One region of the Streptomyces europaeiscabiei genome, then DNA from elsewhere that is predicted to be linked to it. Evidence: riboswitches for the same ligand, from Rfam matches in the RefSeq annotation. Region 1 holds a riboswitch; the other holds the start of a gene.
The links. Region 1 has a riboswitch for S-adenosylmethionine ahead of OG858_RS12460 (aminotransferase class V-fold PLP-dependent enzyme). Riboswitches for the same ligand answer to the same signal wherever they lie in the genome.
Positions count from the first base shown of each region.

Region 2: another riboswitch for S-adenosylmethionine. It lies ahead of thrC (threonine synthase); the one in region 1 lies ahead of OG858_RS12460 (aminotransferase class V-fold PLP-dependent enzyme).

Region 1 is NZ_CP107841.1:2,860,176-2,869,060, forward strand. It holds gene OG858_RS12430 (C40 family peptidase) at 1-14, opposite strand, end outside; gene OG858_RS12435 (C40 family peptidase) at 327-1,361, opposite strand; gene OG858_RS12440 (NYN domain-containing protein) at 1,623-2,966, opposite strand; gene OG858_RS12445 (hypothetical protein) at 3,038-3,277, opposite strand; gene OG858_RS12450 (rhomboid family intramembrane serine protease) at 3,476-4,231, shown strand; gene OG858_RS12455 (Lrp/AsnC family transcriptional regulator) at 4,228-4,509, shown strand; gene OG858_RS12460 (aminotransferase class V-fold PLP-dependent enzyme) at 4,583-5,944, opposite strand; SAM riboswitch class IV at 6,105-6,221, opposite strand; gene trpD (anthranilate phosphoribosyltransferase) at 6,531-7,595, opposite strand; gene qcrB (cytochrome bc1 complex cytochrome b subunit) at 7,751-8,885, opposite strand, start outside.
Region 2 is NZ_CP107841.1:4,754,238-4,763,122, reverse strand. It holds gene otsB (trehalose-phosphatase) at 1-151, shown strand, start outside; gene OG858_RS20695 (alpha,alpha-trehalose-phosphate synthase (UDP-forming)) at 214-1,626, opposite strand; gene OG858_RS20690 (glucosyl-3-phosphoglycerate synthase) at 1,915-2,859, opposite strand; SAM riboswitch class I at 2,991-3,171, shown strand; gene thrC (threonine synthase) at 3,189-4,481, shown strand; gene OG858_RS20680 (MoaD/ThiS family protein) at 4,575-4,850, shown strand; gene OG858_RS20675 (cold-shock protein) at 5,311-5,517, shown strand; gene groL (chaperonin GroEL) at 5,956-7,578, shown strand; gene OG858_RS20665 (NADH:flavin oxidoreductase) at 7,834-8,885, shown strand, end outside.

The DNA.
Region 1 (8,885 bases):
CTGTGGGACACCACGGGAAGCCGCACTCCCTTCGACGACGGACAGGGCCTTCCCCCGGGGCCGAAGGGGCCCCGAAGGAGGGGCACACTCACGGCGGGTGAGGGAAGCGCGGCCGACAGTAGCCGCGCGACCGTGTCCCAGCCAAAGACCTCCGCGGCCACAGAGCGTGACGTCAGGCCTGGGGCCCAGGTCACCAGCGGGGGAAGGGGTCAGCACGAGGTGCGGGAATTCGCCCGTTCGGGCGGCACTGTGTCCTGATCTTGAAGAAAAACAGGGCCGATCGTCACACGGTGTGACGATCAGCCCTGTTCAAGTCGGCGCGGGTGTCAGCCGATACGGACACCGAACTGGAAACTGCCGATGGTGCTCATCGACTCGTAGCGGACGACCTTGCCCGGGTACGGGGCGTGGATGACGGTGCCGTTGCCCGCGTAGAGGCCGACATGTCCCAGGTCGTTGAAGAAGACGAGGTCGCCCGGCATGAGTTCGCCGCGGCCGATCCGGGTGCCGTCGTTCGCCTGCGTGTACGTGGTCCGGGTGATCGACACACCGGCCTGGGCGTAGGCCCACTGGGTCAGCCCGGAGCAGTCGTAGGAGTTGGGGCCGCTGCCACCGGAGACGTACGGCTTGCCGACCTGGGTGCCGGCGGCGGCGAGGGCGGCGGCTCCACGATCGGAGGCAGGTGCCTCGTTGCCCAGGTCGACGCGGTCCCCGGCGTCACGGCTGGCGCGGGTCTCCTGCTCGTCCAGATCGGCCTTCTCCGCGGCCGTCAGGGTGTTGAGGAGCTTGTTCGCCGCGGCCAGCTTGCTCTGGACTTCCTTCTTCTTCTTGGCCAGGGTCTCGCGGGTGTCCGCGAGGTCCGCCAGCTTCTCCGTGGCCTCCTGGCGCTGCTGCGCGAGGGTGCGCTGCTTCTCCTGGACCTTCTTCAGCGACTCGACCTGCTGGCTGGTCAGCTGGTCGAGCGTGGCGGCCTTGTCCAGGTAGTCGTCCGGGTCGGCGGAGAGGAAGAGCTGGATCGAGGAGTCGATGCCGCCCGAGCGGTACTGGGCGCTGGCCGCCAGGCCTATGCCCTCACGCAGCTCGTTGAGGTCTTCCTGACCCTTGGCGACGTTGTCCTGGATCGCGGAGATCTCCTTCTCGAGCTTCTCCTGCTTCTCCTCGGCCCCGTTGAGCTTGTCGGTGGCCCGCCCGGCGTCCTCGTAGAGCTTGTGGACCTTGGCCTGGACGTCGTCCTTGCTCGGCTTCTCCGCGGGCGCGGCGTTGGCGGCCTGGGAGGTCAGGGCCACGGCAGCGGCGGCGGCAGTGGTGAGCACGGTCACGCGCGCACGGCTCGGCTGCTTCGGTCGACGGTGGGACGCCACGGTAGGTGAACTCCTTCATGTGAGCGACCGGCCGGCGAGGACTCCGGCGATACGATCACCCGTTCAGAGGTTTGAGCCCAGACCCTAGTGACCCAATGGTGATCACTTCAAATCCCCCACAGGAAAAATCCCGTCCCACGGCGCACAATTTACACTGAACACACATCCAGTAACGCCCGGTTGACGCTACGTTGCGCAACAGTTCCGTAAATTCGGGCATAGCGCCTGTTCGTTGTTGTTGGGGCGGACAGTGCCGAACGGTCAGGAAAGCCGCTTGAGGAGCACCACGGACGCAACCGGGCGGGCCCCCGCCTTGGCGATCCCGTCGGCCACCTCGCGGTCGGTGGAGGCGACGATGACCGGCCGGCCGGGCGGCTCGGCGCGCACCAGCTGGCGGATCAACTCGTCGGCGGTGACCCCCGGCTTGGAGAACAGCACCCGCACCCCGCGCGGCGGCGCGAGCAGCACCGGCGCGGCCAGCTCGGCACCGTCGAAGACGCAGGTGACCTCGGCGCCGGTCTGCGCGGCGAGCTGGGAGAGCTGCCCGAGGAGCCGCAGCCGCTGCTTCTCCAGCGGCATCTGCGGATAGCCGGTCTTGGTGACGTTGTAGCCGTCGACGACGAGATGCGCCTGCGGCAGCGCCAGCAACTGGTCCAGGATCGCCGGGTCGTTCTCCGACAGCGCGCGGGTGGCGATGTCCTTCGGGGTCATCCGCCCCGGTTCGACCGCGTCGACGGTCTCGGCGGGCCGTACGGAGACCGGCGGCAGCGCCAGCTCCCGCCGCAGCCCCTGGGCCGCGTCCAGCACGGTGTCCAGCAGCAGCCGTACGCGCATGTCCTCGACGCTGCGGCCCTCTCGGGCGGCCCGCCTGGTGGCCTCCAGGGCGGCCTCCGCCTCACCGAGCCGGGCCTTGAGCCGTCGGCTCTCGCTCTCGGCGGCGGACACCTGGGAGTGCGACTCGGAACGTACGGTCTCCATCTCGGCGTGCAGCTTGCGCAGGGCGGCCTCGCCGCGCTTGACGTCGCTGAGGGCGGCCCGGAGTTTGCGGTGCATCGCGTCGGCCTCCTTCTTGGCCGACTCCAGCTCCGCGCGCAGCCGTTCCGTCTCGGCCTTCGTGTGGCCGCGGGCCTCGGCGAGCCGTTCGCGCAGCCGCTCCAGCTCGGCCCGGCTCTCCTCGTCGGCCCGCTCGGCGTACGCCCGCAGGGCCTCCTCACCGGCGGCGGCGACCAGCTTCACCCAGCCCGTGGGGCGCAGCACATAGGCCGCGGCTGCCACGTCCAGCGGATCCGCGGCCGGGGGCGGCGCGCCCGTGTCGAGGGCGTCGGCCAGCTCCGGGTGGGCCTCCCGGAACCGCTCCGAGATCCGCTGTCTGAAAAGCGTGTCGCTCTCCAGGGCGGCCGCCATCGCGTTCCCGGCGAACTTCACCCGACGGGTCGGGGTGAACCGGGCATACTGCCTCAGCTGTGCGGGCAGTTCGGCGACGGTCAGTCCGCCGAAGCCGTCGGAGACGATCTGCACGACCCGTCTGCGCACGCCCTCGGGCAGCGGACGGTCGAGCACCTCGGCGGCGCCGTCGCCCGGCCCCCCGCCTGCGCTCTCCACCATCCGTCACACCCCATTTCTCTGCGGGGCCCTCCCCCACTCTCGGCTTCGCTCGAGCGGGGGGACCCCCGTCCTCAGGAGCCGGCGCCCGGCCTGTCCACGAGTTCCACCTGGTCCACGGCGTTGCACCAGCGGCAGCGCACCGACTCGATGGTCTCACTGACCACGTCGCGCTCCTCGACCTTGGGCTGCCCGGCGAGGTCGAGGTGAACGTACTCGACGACCTTCGACGAGCGGGTCACGTCGAAACGCGTGAGGTTGCCACAGAGCGTGCAGCGCCAGCGGGTCGTGTCCGTCGGCAGGGGAACCGTCATCGTGGCTGCTCTTCCTTCTTCCAGTCTCGGTGAAGCGCCGGCGTCCCGGTGCGTGTGGCTCGTAACCCTACGGCCTGACCGGTACTGGACGCCCGTTCGCCTGCGGCGTCGGCGCCGATTGCCTCCGGCGGCGAGGCCGGCCGTGACCGGCGGCGAGGCGGTCTGCGCCGGTGAGTCCTGTTACGTCATGCTCTGTTCATGATCGGCAAGTGGAGCACCGCGGCCGCCCGGGCCGTTCGAAACGAGTCGGCGCCGGTGACGTACGGGCTGATCGCCGTCTGCTGTGCGATCTTTCTCATCGGACCGGCGGCGGGCCTCAACCCCGTGTACGGCACCGGGGACGAACTGCTCGCCGCGCAGCGGGCGTACTTCCGCCGCTGGGGCGTCGTCCCCGGCGAGCTCTTCGACGGCACCCCGCGCGCCGCGCTCACCCCCCTCACCGCGCTGTTCGTCCACGGCAGCTGGCTGCACCTCCTGGGCAACATGCTCTTCCTCTTCGTCTTCGGGGCGATGGCCGAGGAACGCATGGGCAGGGTGGCGTTCGCCCTCTTCTACGTGGGCTGCGGCTATCTCGCACTGGTGGCGTACGCGGCGGCGCACGCCGGGTCGCCGCAGTCGCTGGTCGGCGCGTCGGGGGCGATCTCCGCGGTCCTCGGCGCCTTCCTCTTCCTTTTCCCCGGAGCGCGGGTGACGAGCCTCCTGCCGTTCCTCTTCTTCCTCCCGCTGCGGTTTCCGGCGTGGGTGACCCTGCCGTTCTGGGTGAGCCTGCAGTGGCTGGCCGCGGGGCGGCAGACCTCGGGGCCGGGCGTCGCCTATCTGGCGCATCTGGTGGGGTTCGGACTGGGGTTCGCCTACGCGTGGGGGCGTTATGGGCGTAGGGCTAGAGTGAAAGCGCCAGCGGACGCCTCAGACAACGTCCCTGCTCCGGCCCCCGAGGGAGAGAAACAGCCGTGATCACCGCGATCGTGCTCATCAAGACCAGCGTGGACCGGATCCCGGAGATCGCGGAGTCGATCGCCGCGATCGACTCCGTGACCGAGGTGTTCTCCGTGACCGGTACGTACGATCTGGTCGCCATGGTCCGGGTGAAGGAGCACGAGGACCTCGCGGACGTGATCCCGGGCCGTATCAGCAAGATTCCGGGGGTTCTCGGAACGGACACGCACGTCGCGTTCCGGGCCTACTCGCAGCACGACCTGGAGGCCGCGTTCGCCATCGGCCTGGACGGCTAGCGGTCGCACGGCCGGTGCGGGGCCGGGGCCGGCTCCGCACCGTTTCCCGCGCGGCCGAACCCGGCGGCGGGGGTCAGACCGCCGGGACGCAACGACCGTCTTCCGTGCGGTAGTTCCACTGCGCGCCGTTGCGCACGAGCTCCTTCACCGCGCCCACGAACCGCTCCACATGCTCGTCGGGGGTGCCCGCGCCGAAGCTCACCCGGATCGCGTTGAGGGACCGCTCACCGGGCGCGGCCTCGGGGGCGCCGCACTCGCCCTGGGTCTGCGGGTCGCTGCCGAGGAGGGTGCGGACGAGCGGGTGGGCGCAGAAGAGGCCGTCGCGTACGCCGATGCCGTACTCGGCGGAGAGTGCGGCGGCGAAGTGGGAGCTGTTCCAGCCCTCGACGACGAAGGAGAGGACTCCGACGCGCGGGGCGTCGTCCCCGAAGAGGGAGAGGATGCGCACCTCGGGCACCTCGGCGAGCCCGGCCCGTACGGCGTCGATCAGATACCGCTCACGGGCGACCAGCGTGTCGAACCCGGCCTCGGTGAGGGCCTTGCAGGCGGAGGCGATGGAGTAGGCGCCGATGACGTTCGGCGAGCCGGCCTCGTGGCGGGCGGCGCTCTCGTGCCACTCCACGTCCACTCCCCCGTCCGACCGCCGGGTCACCTTGCGGCTGGCGCCGCCGCCCGCGAGGTACGGGGCGGCCTCGCGCAGCCAGTCGGCGCGCCCGGCGAGCACACCGGACCCGAAGGGCGCGTACAGCTTGTGCCCCGAGAAGGCGACCCAGTCCACGTCCAGCTCCCTTACGGAGACGGGGTGGTGGGGCGCGAGCTGGGCCGCGTCGAGCACGATCCGCGCGCCGTGCGCGTGCGCGGTGGCGGCCAGCTCACGCACCGGCCAGATCTCCCCGGTGACGTTGGAGGCACCGGTGACGCACACCAGCGCCGGCGCGTACGGGTCGCGGTCGGCCAGTGCGGTCTCCAGGGTGGCCACGGCCTCCTGGTGCGTACGCGGCGCGTCCAGGTACGTGACCCGCGCGTTCCGCCAGGGCAGCAGCGAGGCGTGGTGCTCGGTCTCGAAGACGAAGACCTGGCAGTCGGCGGGGAGTGCCTGGGCCAGCAGGTTCAGGGAGTCCGTCGTCGAGCGGGTGAAGACCAGCTGGTCGTCGGCCCGGCAGTCGAGGAACTCCGCGACGGTGGTGCGGGCGTTTTCGAAGAGGTCGGTCGACAGCTGGGAGAGGTAGCCGGCGCCGCGGTGGACGCTGCCGTAGTAGGGCGCGTACGCCGCCACGTCGTCCCACACACGCTGCAGGGCCGGGGCGCTGGCGGCGTAGTCGAGGGCGGCGTAGGTGACCTCCCCGCCGGTGACGAGCGGGACGGTGACATCCCGGCCCAGAACGGGCAGCGGGGCGCAAACGGACCGGTCGGCGGCAACGGTGGAGACAGACATGAGGAGCTCCCGTGAGAGGCATGCCGAAGCAAGGCATGCGGAAGAAGGAAAGAAGGGTGCGCGGAGGCGGGGCTCGGCAGCCCTATCGCATTCGCTTGCTCACGGAAGGCTCCCTCGAACGACCAGGACCCCTGGCGTATCCACTCAGAAGAGTGCGAGGGGTCCGCGCTTGCCGTAGACCTCGCTGCCTACGACCTGGTCTTCACCCGGGGCACCCCGCCACGGACGGAGGGTTGCCGGACAGTCGGCCGGGGCCTTGTGACTGTCACTCATGACCTGCCGAAAAACGTACGTGAAGTGATCGCAGCGCCGCAACTTCTGTCCGGATGGCGGGATGCGCCTCATAGCTCGGGGGTTCGGGGCTGCATGGGTGGTGCGGGTGGGTGGTGCGGGTGGGTGGGTGGTGCGGGTTGGGGGCTGGTCGAGCAGTCCCCCGCGCCCCTGAAAGGCCGGGCCCGCGGGCCTGAAGAACCACGGCCCCGCGGGCCCGAAAGACGACGGGGGCTGCGCCCCCGAAAAGCGCGGGCGCATCCCCTGTCAGGGGCGCGGGGAACTGTGCGACCAGCCCCCACCAGGCCCGCAGCCGCTACGCGTTGGTCGCCGCGACCCACCGCTCAAGAGCCCGCCGCGCCGCCCCGGAGTCGATCGACTCCGCCGCCTTCGCCATCCCGTCCCTCAGTTGCTCCGCCAGCGACCCGGAAGTCGGCTCCAGAGCAACCAACGCCGCCGCCGAGTTCAAGACAACCGCGTCCCGCACCGGCCCCGTCTCCCCGCCCAGCAACCGCCGCGCGACATCCGCGTTGTACGACGCGTCAGCCCCCCGCAACGCCTCCACCGGCACCAGCTCCAGGCCCACGTCGCGCGGGTCGAAGGCCTCCTCGGTGACCTTGCCGTCCCTCACGACCCACACCCTCGACGTGGCCGTCGTCGTCAGCTCGTCGAGCCCGTCGTCGCCCCGGAAGACCAGCGAGGAGTTGCCGCGCTCGGCGAAGACGCCCGCCATGATGGGTGCCATCCGCGGATCGGCGACACCGACCGCCTGGGCGCGCACCTTCGCCGGGTTGGCCAGCGGCCCCAACGCGTTGAAGACGGTCCGGATGCCCAACTGCCCGCGTGCGGCGGCCACATGGCGCAGCGCCGGATGGAACTTCACCGCGAAGCAGAAGGTGATCCCGGCCTCCTCGGCGACCTCGGCCACCCGCTTCGGCGTCAGCTCCAGATTCACGCCCAGCTTCTCCAGCACATCGGACGCCCCGGATGCCGACGACGCGGCCCGGTTGCCGTGCTTGACGACCTTCGCGCCCGCACCGGCGACGACGATCGACGACATCGTCGAGATGTTGACCGTCTTGGCGCCGTCTCCGCCCGTACCGACGATGTCGACGGTCCTGCCCGCCACCTCGATCACATTGGCGTGCTCGTACAGCGCCTCGACGAGACCGGTGATCTCGTCGACGGTCTCCCCCTTGGCCCGCAGCGCCACCACGAACCCGGCGATCTGCGCGTCCGTCGCCTCGCCGCGCATGATCTGGTCCATCGCCCAGAACGTGGCGCCGGCGTCCTGGTCGTGCCCGGACAGCAGCGCGTTCAGCACCGCGGGCCAGGAACGGCCCGCCGCGGTGTCGCCTCCAGCGGGGGTCACAGCGCTCATAGCCGCTCCTGGGTGTCGTGGCCGCGGGCAGGGAATGCCACGCGGACCGTGAAATCACTGATGCGCCCACCCTATCCAGGTAGGAGCACGGCGCAGGGCCCCCGTCCGAAGATCGGACGGGGGCCCTGCGACCGTGGTGTGGCGAAGCGAAGGGATCAGTGGTGGCCGTGGCCGCTCGTGATCTCCTTGTACTCCTCGACGGTGGGCTTGGCGATCTGGCTGTCCTCGCCGTAGTAGCCCTTGCTCAGCTTGGCGCGGAGCTTCGCGAGGCGTGTGATCTTGCGGGCGACACCGTTCTCGTCGACCGCGGCACCGATCTCGGTCGGCGCGTACTGCTCGTGCGCCGTGAGCGTGTGCAGCTGCTCCTGGCTGAGCGGCTCGTGGACCTCGATGAACTCACCGTGCGGCAGGCGCTTGATGATGCCGGTCTCCCGACCGTGCAGGACCTTTTCCTTGTCCCGGCGCTGCAGGCCGAGGCAGATGCGCTTGGTGACGACGAACGCGACGACCGGGGCCACGAAGAACGCGATCCGGACGAACCAGGTGATCGAGTTGATCGACAGGTGGAAGTGGGTCGCCCAGAGGTCGTTTCCACCACCGATCAGCAGGACCATGTACCAGGTGATCCACGCGACACCGAAGGCCGTACGGGTCGGGGCGTTGCGCGGGCGGTCCAGGATGTGGTGCTCGCGCTTGTCGCCGGTGACCCAGGACTCGATGAACGGGTAGACCGCGATCGCGACCAGGACCAGCGGGAAGATGATCAGCGGGATGAACACGCCCAGGACGAGCGTGTGGCCCCAGAAGTTGATCTCCCAGCCCGGCATGACACGGATCAGACCCTCCGAGAAGCCCATGTACCAGTCGGGCTGGGCGCCGGTGGACACCTGGTCCGGCCGGTAGGGGCCCATGGTCCAGATCGGGTTGATCGTGGCGATCGCCGAGATCACCGCGATGACACCGAAGACCAGGAAGAAGAAGCCTCCGGCCTTCGCCATGTACACCGGGAGCAGCGGCATGCCGACGACGTTGTTGTTCGTCTTTCCGGGGCCCGCGTACTGCGTGTGCTTGTGGTAGAAGACCAGGATCAGGTGCGCCACCACCAGGCCGAGCATGATGCCCGGCAGCAGCAGGATGTGGACCGAGTAGAAGCGGGCCACGAAGTCGCCGCCCGGGAACTCTCCGCCGAAGAGGAAGAACGACAGGTACGTGCCGACGATCGGCACGGACAGGACCGCGCCCTCCATGAAGCGGACACCGGTGCCGGAGAGCAGGTCGTCCGGGAGCGAG
Region 2 (8,885 bases), 1.9 Mb from region 1:
CGTCGAAAAACTCCGCACCGAGGGCACCCCGGGGCTGCTGGTCTGCAGCGGCAGCACAGAGGTCACGGAGCTGTCGGAGCGGGCGGACCTGGTGGTGGACGGCCCGGCGGGGGTCGTACACCTGCTGTCGGCGATCGCCGAGCACGTATAACGAAGAACGAGAGAACGAGAGAACGAGAGAGGGCGCCCGGTTCTTTCGGGGGCGCGGGGCTCTCACTCTTCCAACGCCCTCAACTGATCCAGGAACCACTGAGTCGGCGGCAACGCAGTGGCCGCCGCCGCGAGCCGCTTCGTGCGCTCCGCCCGCTCAGCCGCCGGCAGGCACAGCGCTTCGTGCAATGCCCTTGCCGTACCCACCACGTCGTACGGGTTCACCACGATCGAGTCGTCCCCCAGTTCCTCGAACGCCCCCGCCTCCCGTGACAGCACGAGCACGCACCCCTCGTCGGAGATGATCGGCATCTCCTTGGCGACGAGGTTCATGCCGTCCCGGATGGGGTTCACCAGGGCCACGTCCGCGAGCCGGTACGCCGCCAGGGACCGCGCGAAGTCGTCCTTCAGGTGGAGGATGACCGGCGTCCAGCCCGGCGTCCCGTACCGCTCGTTGATGTCGTCCGCGACCCGCTGGACCTCGGCCATGTAGTCCCGGTACACCGCGAGGTCCTGCCGCGACGGGTACGCGAAGGCGACGTGTACGACGCGCTCGCGCCAGGTCGGCTGGTCGTCGAGGAGCTGCCGGTAGGCGTGCAGGCCGCGCACGATGTTCTTGGAGAGTTCCGTGCGGTCGACACGGACGATCGTGCGGCGCGGGGTGCCGTCCGGGGCCGTACCGATCTGTTCCCGCAGCAGGGCCATGCGGTCGTCGACGTCCGCCTGGTGGGCGCGGGCCCGCAGGAAGTCCGCGTCGGCGCCCAGACCGTGCACGCCGATCCGGGTGCCGGACGGGCTGCCGGGGCCCAGGACCGCCCGGCAGCACTCGGTGAACGCGTCCGCCCACCGCTGGGTGAGGAACGCGGCCCGGTCGGCGCCGAGGATCCCGTCGAGCACCTGCGCGGCGATGTCGTCGGGGAGCAGCCGGAAGTAGTCGACGGGCGCCCACGGGGTGTGCGAGAAGTGGCCGATCCGCAGGTCGGGGCGGAGTTCGCGCAGCATCCGGGGGACCAGGACCAGGTGGTAGTCCTGGACCAGCACGGACGCGCCGTCCGCCGCCTCCTGGGCGAGGGCCTCGGCGAAGGCGCGGTTGTACGTCTCGTACGCCGCCCACTGGCGCCGGAACTCCGCGTCGAAGGACGGCTCCAGCGGGGTCTGGTAGAGCATGTGGTGCACGAACCACAGCGTGGAGTTGGCCACGCCGTTGTAGGCGTCGTGGTGCACGTCGGCGGGGATGTCCAGCATGCGCACGCCGGGCTCGGCGACGCCGCGGCGTACGGCCTCGCGGTCGCCGTCGCCCAGCGCGGAGCACACCCAGACGGCGCCGGAGTCAGGGTCGATCGCGGAGAGGCCCGACACGAGGCCGCCGCCGCCGCGCTTCGCGCTGAGCGTGTCGGTCTTCTCGTCCAGCGTGTAGGTGACGGGTCCCCGATTGGACGCGACCAGTACCTGAGCCGCGCGGTGCGTTGATGCCATAAGGCTCAACCTAGCCCGGGGGTTCGGCGGTCAAACGTGCGGTTCGGCCGTATACAGGAGCGTCCATGGGGGTGGGGGGTGCGGGTGCGGGTCCGGTGGGGCTTCTCGCGCAGTTCCCCGCGCCCCTCAAGACCAGGCCCTGCGGGCCTGAAAGACGACGGCCCTGCGGGCCGGAAAGCACGGGGCGCAGCCCCTGCTTTCCGGGGGCGCGGGGAACTGCGCGACCAGCCCCCACTCACCCGCACCCGCCCACGAACCGCACCCCACGAACCGCACCCCCCCACCCCCTCACGCCGCCTTCCGCTCCACGTACTCCGCGATCTCCACCATCGGCGGCCTCTCCTCCAGATCCACCGAATGCGTCCGCGGCTCGAACCCGTTCCGCCCCCGTTCGAACTGCGTCAGGACGGGCCGGATCAGGTGGCCCCGGGCCAGCCGGAGCTGCGCGGTCCGGTAGATCGCCGCGGACATGCGGCCCAGCGCCTGACCGTCCTGGTGACGGTGTTTGCGGACGCCCACGTCGACCTGGGACAGGGCGTCGAGGCCGACCAGATGCAGTGCGTCGACCAGCATGCCCAGCTCCACGCCGTAGCCGACGGGGAACGGGAGCTGTTCCAGCAGGGAGCGGCGGGCCGCGTACTCGCCGCCGAGCGGCTGGACGAAGCCGGCCAGCTGGGGCCAGTGCATGTTGAGGAGGGGGCGGGCCATGAGTTCCGTCACACGGCCGCCCTGGCCGGCGGCGGAACCCAGGGGGCGGTCGTACATCGCCTTGACGAGGTCGACACCGGGGTCGGTGAGCAGGGGGCCGACGATCCCGGAGACGAAGTCGGACGAGAACTCCTTGAGGTCCGCGTCGATGAAGCAGACGATGTCGCCCGTCGTGACGAGCAGGGAGCGCCACAGGACCTCGCCCTTGCCGGGCACGGCCGGGATGCGGGGCAGGATGTCGTCGCGGTGGACGACTCTCGCCCCGGCTGCCGCCGCGACCTCGGACGTCCGGTCGGTCGAGCCGGAGTCGACGACCACGATCTCGTCGACGAGCGGGACCTGCCGCATGAGGTCATGACGGATGATCGCGACGATGTCGCCGACCGTCTCCTCCTCGTTCAGCGCGGGCAGGACGACGCTGACCGACTGGCCGCTCGCTCGTTTCGCGGCCATGATCCTGTGGAGCGGGCGGTCGGTCATGGACCAGGAGCGGGTGCTCAGCCAACGCTCGACTTCCTTCAGCACGGTGCGCGGCTCCTCTGCGTTCATCTCGCGGTTCGGACGGCTCTCTCAACTGTCCTGGCCTTCGGTTACAGTCTTGGACAACGCTGGTGACCATCGCATGTCGGTGCTCGTCCGCGTATACAACCAAATACCGCTCATCCAGAGGGGCAGAGGGATACGGCCCGATGAAGCCCCGGCAACCCTCCAGCCGGTCTCGTACCGATCGACGGCGCAGCGCGATGGCGCGCCACCGTTGATCGTTCCGCGAGGCTCCCGGCTCGGGAAGGTGCCAAATCCGTCTCACGGCGAAGTGCGTCGTGAGGAAGATGAGGAGAAAGGGCCTCGCCTCCATGGCTGCGCAGACTGTTGCAAGCACCACCGACTCCACCTCCACAGTAGACCTCGGCCCCGCCGCCGCCCTGAGCTGTCGCGAATGCGGTCACCGCGTATCCCTCGGGCCGGTCTTCGCGTGCGAGGAGTGTTTCGGGCCGCTGGAGATCGCGTACGACTACTCCGCCTACGAAACCGAAGAGCTGCGCAAGCGGATCGAGTCCGGCCCCGCGAACATCTGGCGGTACGCGCCCCTGCTGCCCGTCCCGGCCGACGTGGCCACCAAGCCGAACATCAACCCCGGCTGGACCCAGCTCGTCAAGGCGGACAACCTCGCGGCCGCGCTCGGCGTCGACACCGGCAAGCTCTTCATCAAGGACGACTCCGGCAACCCGACGCACTCCTTCAAGGACCGCGTCGTCGCCCAGGCACTGGAGGCGGCCCGCGCCTTCGGCTTCACCACCCTCTCCTGCTCCTCCACGGGCAACCTGGCCGGTGCCGTCGGCGCCGCCGCCGCCCGCGCCGGCCTGCGGTCCTGCGTGTTCATCCCGCACGACCTGGAGCAGGGCAAGGTCGTCATGGCCGCCATCTACGGTGGCGAGCTCGTCGGCATCGAGGGCAACTACGACGACGTGAACCGTTTCTGCTCCGAGCTGATCGGCGACCCGGCCGGCGAGGGCTGGGGCTTCGTCAACGTCAACCTGCGGCCGTACTACGCGGAGGGCTCCAAGACCCTGGCGTACGAGATCTGCGAGCAGCTCGGCTGGCGGCTTCCCGACCAGCTGGTCGTGCCGATCGCCTCCGGGTCGCAGCTCACGAAGATCGACAAGGGGCTCCAGGAGCTGATCAGGCTCGGGCTCGTCGAGGACAAGCCGTACAAGATCTTCGGTGCGCAGGCGGAGGGGTGCTCGCCGGTGTCGGTGGCCTTCAAGGCCGGGCACGACGTGGTGCGGCCCCAGAAGCCGAACACCATCGCGAAGTCGCTGGCGATCGGCAACCCGGCGGACGGGCCGTATGTGCTCGACATCGCGCGGCGCACCGGTGGGGCCGTGGAGGACGTGACGGACGAGCAGGTCGTCGAGGCGATCAAGCTGCTGGCGCGGACGGAAGGGATCTTCGCGGAGACCGCCGGTGGGGTGACCGTCGGGGTGGCGAAGAAGCTGATCGAGGACGGGCTTCTCGACCCGACGCTGACCACGGTCGTTCTCAACACCGGTGACGGTCTGAAGACGCTGGACGCGGTGGCCGGGACCGGCCTCACCGCGACCATTCGGCCCAACCTTGATTCGTTCCGTGAGGCCGGTCTCGCGTAAGACTCGCCAGTCGTTCGTCTGCGGGCCGGTGGGGGCCGGCCGCGCAGTTCCCCGCGCCCCCAACCCCGCCGTCCCGACCGGAGGTCACACGTCATGAGCGTCAACGTTCGCATCCCCACCATCCTTCGTACCTACACCGGCGGCAAGGCCGAGGTGAGTGCCGAAGGCGCGACTCTCGCCGAGGTGATCGCCGACCTCGAGAAGAACCACAACGGGATCGCCGCCCGGGTTCTGGATGACCAGGGCAAGTTGCGGCGGTTCGTGAATGTGTACGTGAATGACGACGATGTCCGGTTCGAGCAGGGGCTGGAGACGGCCACGCCGGACGGTGCGGGCGTGTCGATCATTCCCGCCGTCGCCGGCGGCTGACCCCGGCCGTACCGGCCGGTAGTAACCGTCGGTAACTTTGATTACTGAGAGTTCATCGAATTGCCCCCTCTGCGAGAGAAGCGGAGGGGGCAATTCTCTATGGTTGAGCACGGTACAGTTGGGGAACCCGGTCCGATCGGCATAGTGATTCCATGCCGGGCGCATATTTGATTGAGCCGCACGCCCTATATGAAGTAGCCAAAGTGTGCAGGCCTTTTGCGTATTTCTTCCCTTTTGTGGGGCCCGACTTGCCCTGAATTCGGGTGAATTGTTCGTACATTCCCGACCGGTCGTGTCCAGAATTCTCGTCCGATTGACCTGTTGCAGAGGGCAGTTGGACAGATACATTCGGCCGCGGTCGACGCGTTCCGGCGCACACCCCCAACCGTTGGGGGGTGAGGTCTGACCCGGATCCGCGAAGTGTGGATCTGTGCAAGGGCCAGTAATAGGGGAGTTAGGCATGGCTCAGGGCACCGTCAAGTGGTTCAACGCGGAGAAGGGGTACGGCTTCATCGCGGTCGACGGTGGTGCGGATGTATTCGTCCACTACAGCGCGATTCAGATGGACGGTTACCGCACCCTGGAAGAGGGCCAGCGGGTCGAGTTCGAGATCTCGCAGGGTCAGAAGGGGCCGCAGGCGGACATGGTCCGGCTCGCGGCCGGCTGAAGTAACGCGCCGGGGTTAACGCAGCGACGTTCTTCGTTCTTCGTGGGAGGGCTCGCATCCCGTAAGGGGTGCGAGCCCTCTTGTGTGCGCGGTCACCGGTCGAGGCCGCCCACGGGTCCGGGGCGGGGGTGCGGGCGGGGGTCGCGCATGGGCGCGCGGGGGTGCGTTCACCTGCGGATCATCGAGAGCCGCTTGCGCCCGCCCGTCACCCGACCACCACCCCTCAACGAGCCCGCTTCGCGGGCGCACCTTGCACTCGGGCATGCCGAGTGCTAATCATTGGCGTTAGCACTCTGAAGGTGAGAGTGACAACGAGGATCGGGTCGGTGAGGCCCGCAGGCCATGTGGGGCAAGGAACCACGAGGCCGGCGAGCCGTCCGTCGCGGGCGCCAGCACGGTCCGGAGAAATCCACCCCCTGTCCGGGAGGACCACTTCACATGGCCAAGATCATCGCGTTCGACGAGGAGGCACGGCGCGGCCTCGAGCGCGGCATGAACCAGCTCGCGGACGCCGTCAAGGTGACGCTCGGCCCCAAGGGCCGCAACGTCGTCCTCGAGAAGAAGTGGGGCGCCCCCACGATCACCAACGATGGTGTCTCCATCGCCAAGGAGATCGAGCTCGAGGACCCGTACGAGAAGATCGGCGCCGAGCTGGTCAAGGAAGTCGCGAAGAAGACGGACGACGTAGCCGGTGACGGCACGACGACCGCGACCGTCCTGGCCCAGGCGCTGGTCCGCGAAGGCCTGCGCAACGTCGCCGCCGGTGCCAACCCGATGGCCCTGAAGCGCGGTATCGAGAAGGCCGTCGAGGCCGTCTCCGGTGCGCTGCTCGACCAGGCCAAGGAGGTCGAGACCAAGGAGCAGATCGCCTCCACGGCCTCCATCTCCGCCGCCGACACCCAGATCGGCGAGCTCATCGCCGAGGCGATGGACAAGGTCGGCAAGGAAGGCGTCATCACCGTCGAGGAGTCGCAGACCTTCGGGCTCGAGCTTGAGCTCACCGAGGGCATGCGCTTCGACAAGGGCTACATCTCGGCGTACTTCGCGACCGACATGGAGCGCATGGAGGCCGTGCTCGAGGACCCCTACATCCTCATCGCCAACTCCAAGGTCACCAACGTCAAGGACCTGCTCCCGCTCCTGGAGAAGGTCATGCAGTCGGGCAAGCCGCTGCTGATCATCGCCGAGGACGTCGAGGGCGAGGCCCTGTCGACCCTGGTCGTCAACAAGATCCGTGGCACCTTCAAGTCCGTCGCCGTCAAGGCCCCGGGCTTCGGCGACCGCCGCAAGGCGATGCTGAACGACATCGCCATCCTCACGGGCGGCGAGGTCATCTCCGAGGAGGTCGGTCTCAAGCTCGAGAACACCTCCATCGACCTCCTGGGCCGTGCCCGCAAGGTCGTCATCACCAAGGACGAGACGACCATCGTCGACGGGTCCGGCTCCTCCGAGCAGGTCCAGGGCCGGGTCAACCAGATCCGCGCCGAGATCGAGAACAGCGACTCGGACTACGACCGCGAGAAGCTCCAGGAGCGCCTGGCGAAGCTCGCGGGCGGCGTGGCCGTCATCAAGGCCGGTGCCGCGACCGAGGTCGAGCTCAAGGAGCGCAAGCACCGCATCGAGGACGCCGTTCGCAACGCGAAGGCGGCCGTCGAAGAGGGCATCGTCGCCGGTGGTGGCGTGGCCCTGCTCCAGGCCTCCTCGGTCTTCGAGAAGCTGGAGCTGACGGGTGACGAGGCGACCGGCGCCAACGCCGTACGTCTCGCGCTGGAGGCCCCGCTCAAGCAGATCGCCGTCAACGGTGGTCTCGAGGGTGGCGTCATCGTCGAGAAGGTGCGCAACCTGCCCGTCGGTCACGGCCTGAACGCCGCGACCGGTGAGTACGTCGACATGATCGCCGAAGGCATCATCGACCCGGCGAAGGTCACGCGCTCCGCTCTGCAGAACGCCGCCTCCATCGCCGCGCTCTTCCTCACCACCGAGGCCGTCATCGCCGACAAGCCGGAGAAGGCTTCCGCGCCTGCCGGTGGCGGTATGCCCGGCGGTGACATGGACTTCTGATCGACCCTGGTCGATCACCGTCCTTCAGTACCGAGGGCGGCACTCCCTGGACGCAGGGAGTGCCGCCCTCGGGCGTGTCCGGGGTCACATCGGACGCGGGGGTGGCGGCGGAATTCCGTGCCGGGCGGGGCGGTTGGGAGGAGAGGTGCTAGATGCATGCGCATGTAGTGCATGTTCCACTAGTTCCACTCGTACCACTCGATGTCCACGCGACGTCGTGCCGACGTCCCTACGGCCTCTCCGAGGAGTCCCCACGTGACCACCGCCTCCACCTCCCGTGCCGCCGAAGTGCTGTCCCGACCCGTCACGATCAACGGTCTGACCGTTCCGAACCGGATCGCCATGGCCCCCATGACGCGGGTGTTCTCGCCCGGCGGTGTCCCCGGGGCGGACGTGGCCTCGTACTACGGGCGGCGGGCGGCCGCGGGAGTCGGCCTGATCGTGACCGAGGGCACCTACGTCGGTCACGAGACGGCCGGGGACCTGGACGGAGTGCCGCGGTTCGCCGGTGAGGAGCAGCTCGCCGGCTGGGCGAAGGTCGTGGAGGCGGTGCACGCCGGTGGCGGCACGATCGTCCCGCAGCTGTGGCACATCGGGACCGTCCGGCAGCAGGGCAAGCTCTTCCCGGACGCCCCCGTGTTCGGCCCCTCCGGCCTGCGGCCCGACGGCACCGAGGCCGACGGCGGCCGGGCCATGACCCAGGCCGACATCGACGAGGTCGTCGAGGCCTTCGCCAAGTCCGCCGCCGAGGCCGAGCGCATCGGCATGGACGGCGTGGAGATCCACGGTGCCCACGGCTACCTGATCGACCAGTTCCTCTGGGAGCGCACCAACCGCCGTACGGACGCCTACGGCGGTGACCTCGTCGCCCGTACGAAGTTCGCGGCGGAGGTCGTGGCGGCCGTACGGGACTCCGTGTCCGCCGACTTCCCGATCATCTTCCGCTACTCGCAGTGGAAGCAGGAGGCGTACGACGCGCGCCTCGCCGAGACGCCGGAGGAGCTGGAGGCGCTGCTGAGCCCGCTCGTGGCGGCCGGGGTCGACGCGTTCCACGCGTCCACGCGCCGCTACTGGCAGGCGGAGTTCGAGGGCTCCGAGCTCAACCTCGCGGGCTGGACGAAGAAGCTCACCGGCAAGCCCACCATCACCGTCGGCTCGGTCGGCCTGGACGGCGAGTTCCTCGCCGCGTTCGCCGGTGAGTCGTCGTCGACCAAGGCCATCGACGACCTGCTGGACGGCCTGGAGGCCGAGGAGTTCGACCTCGTCGCCGTGGGCCGCGCGCTGCTCCAGGACCCGGAGTGGGCGGC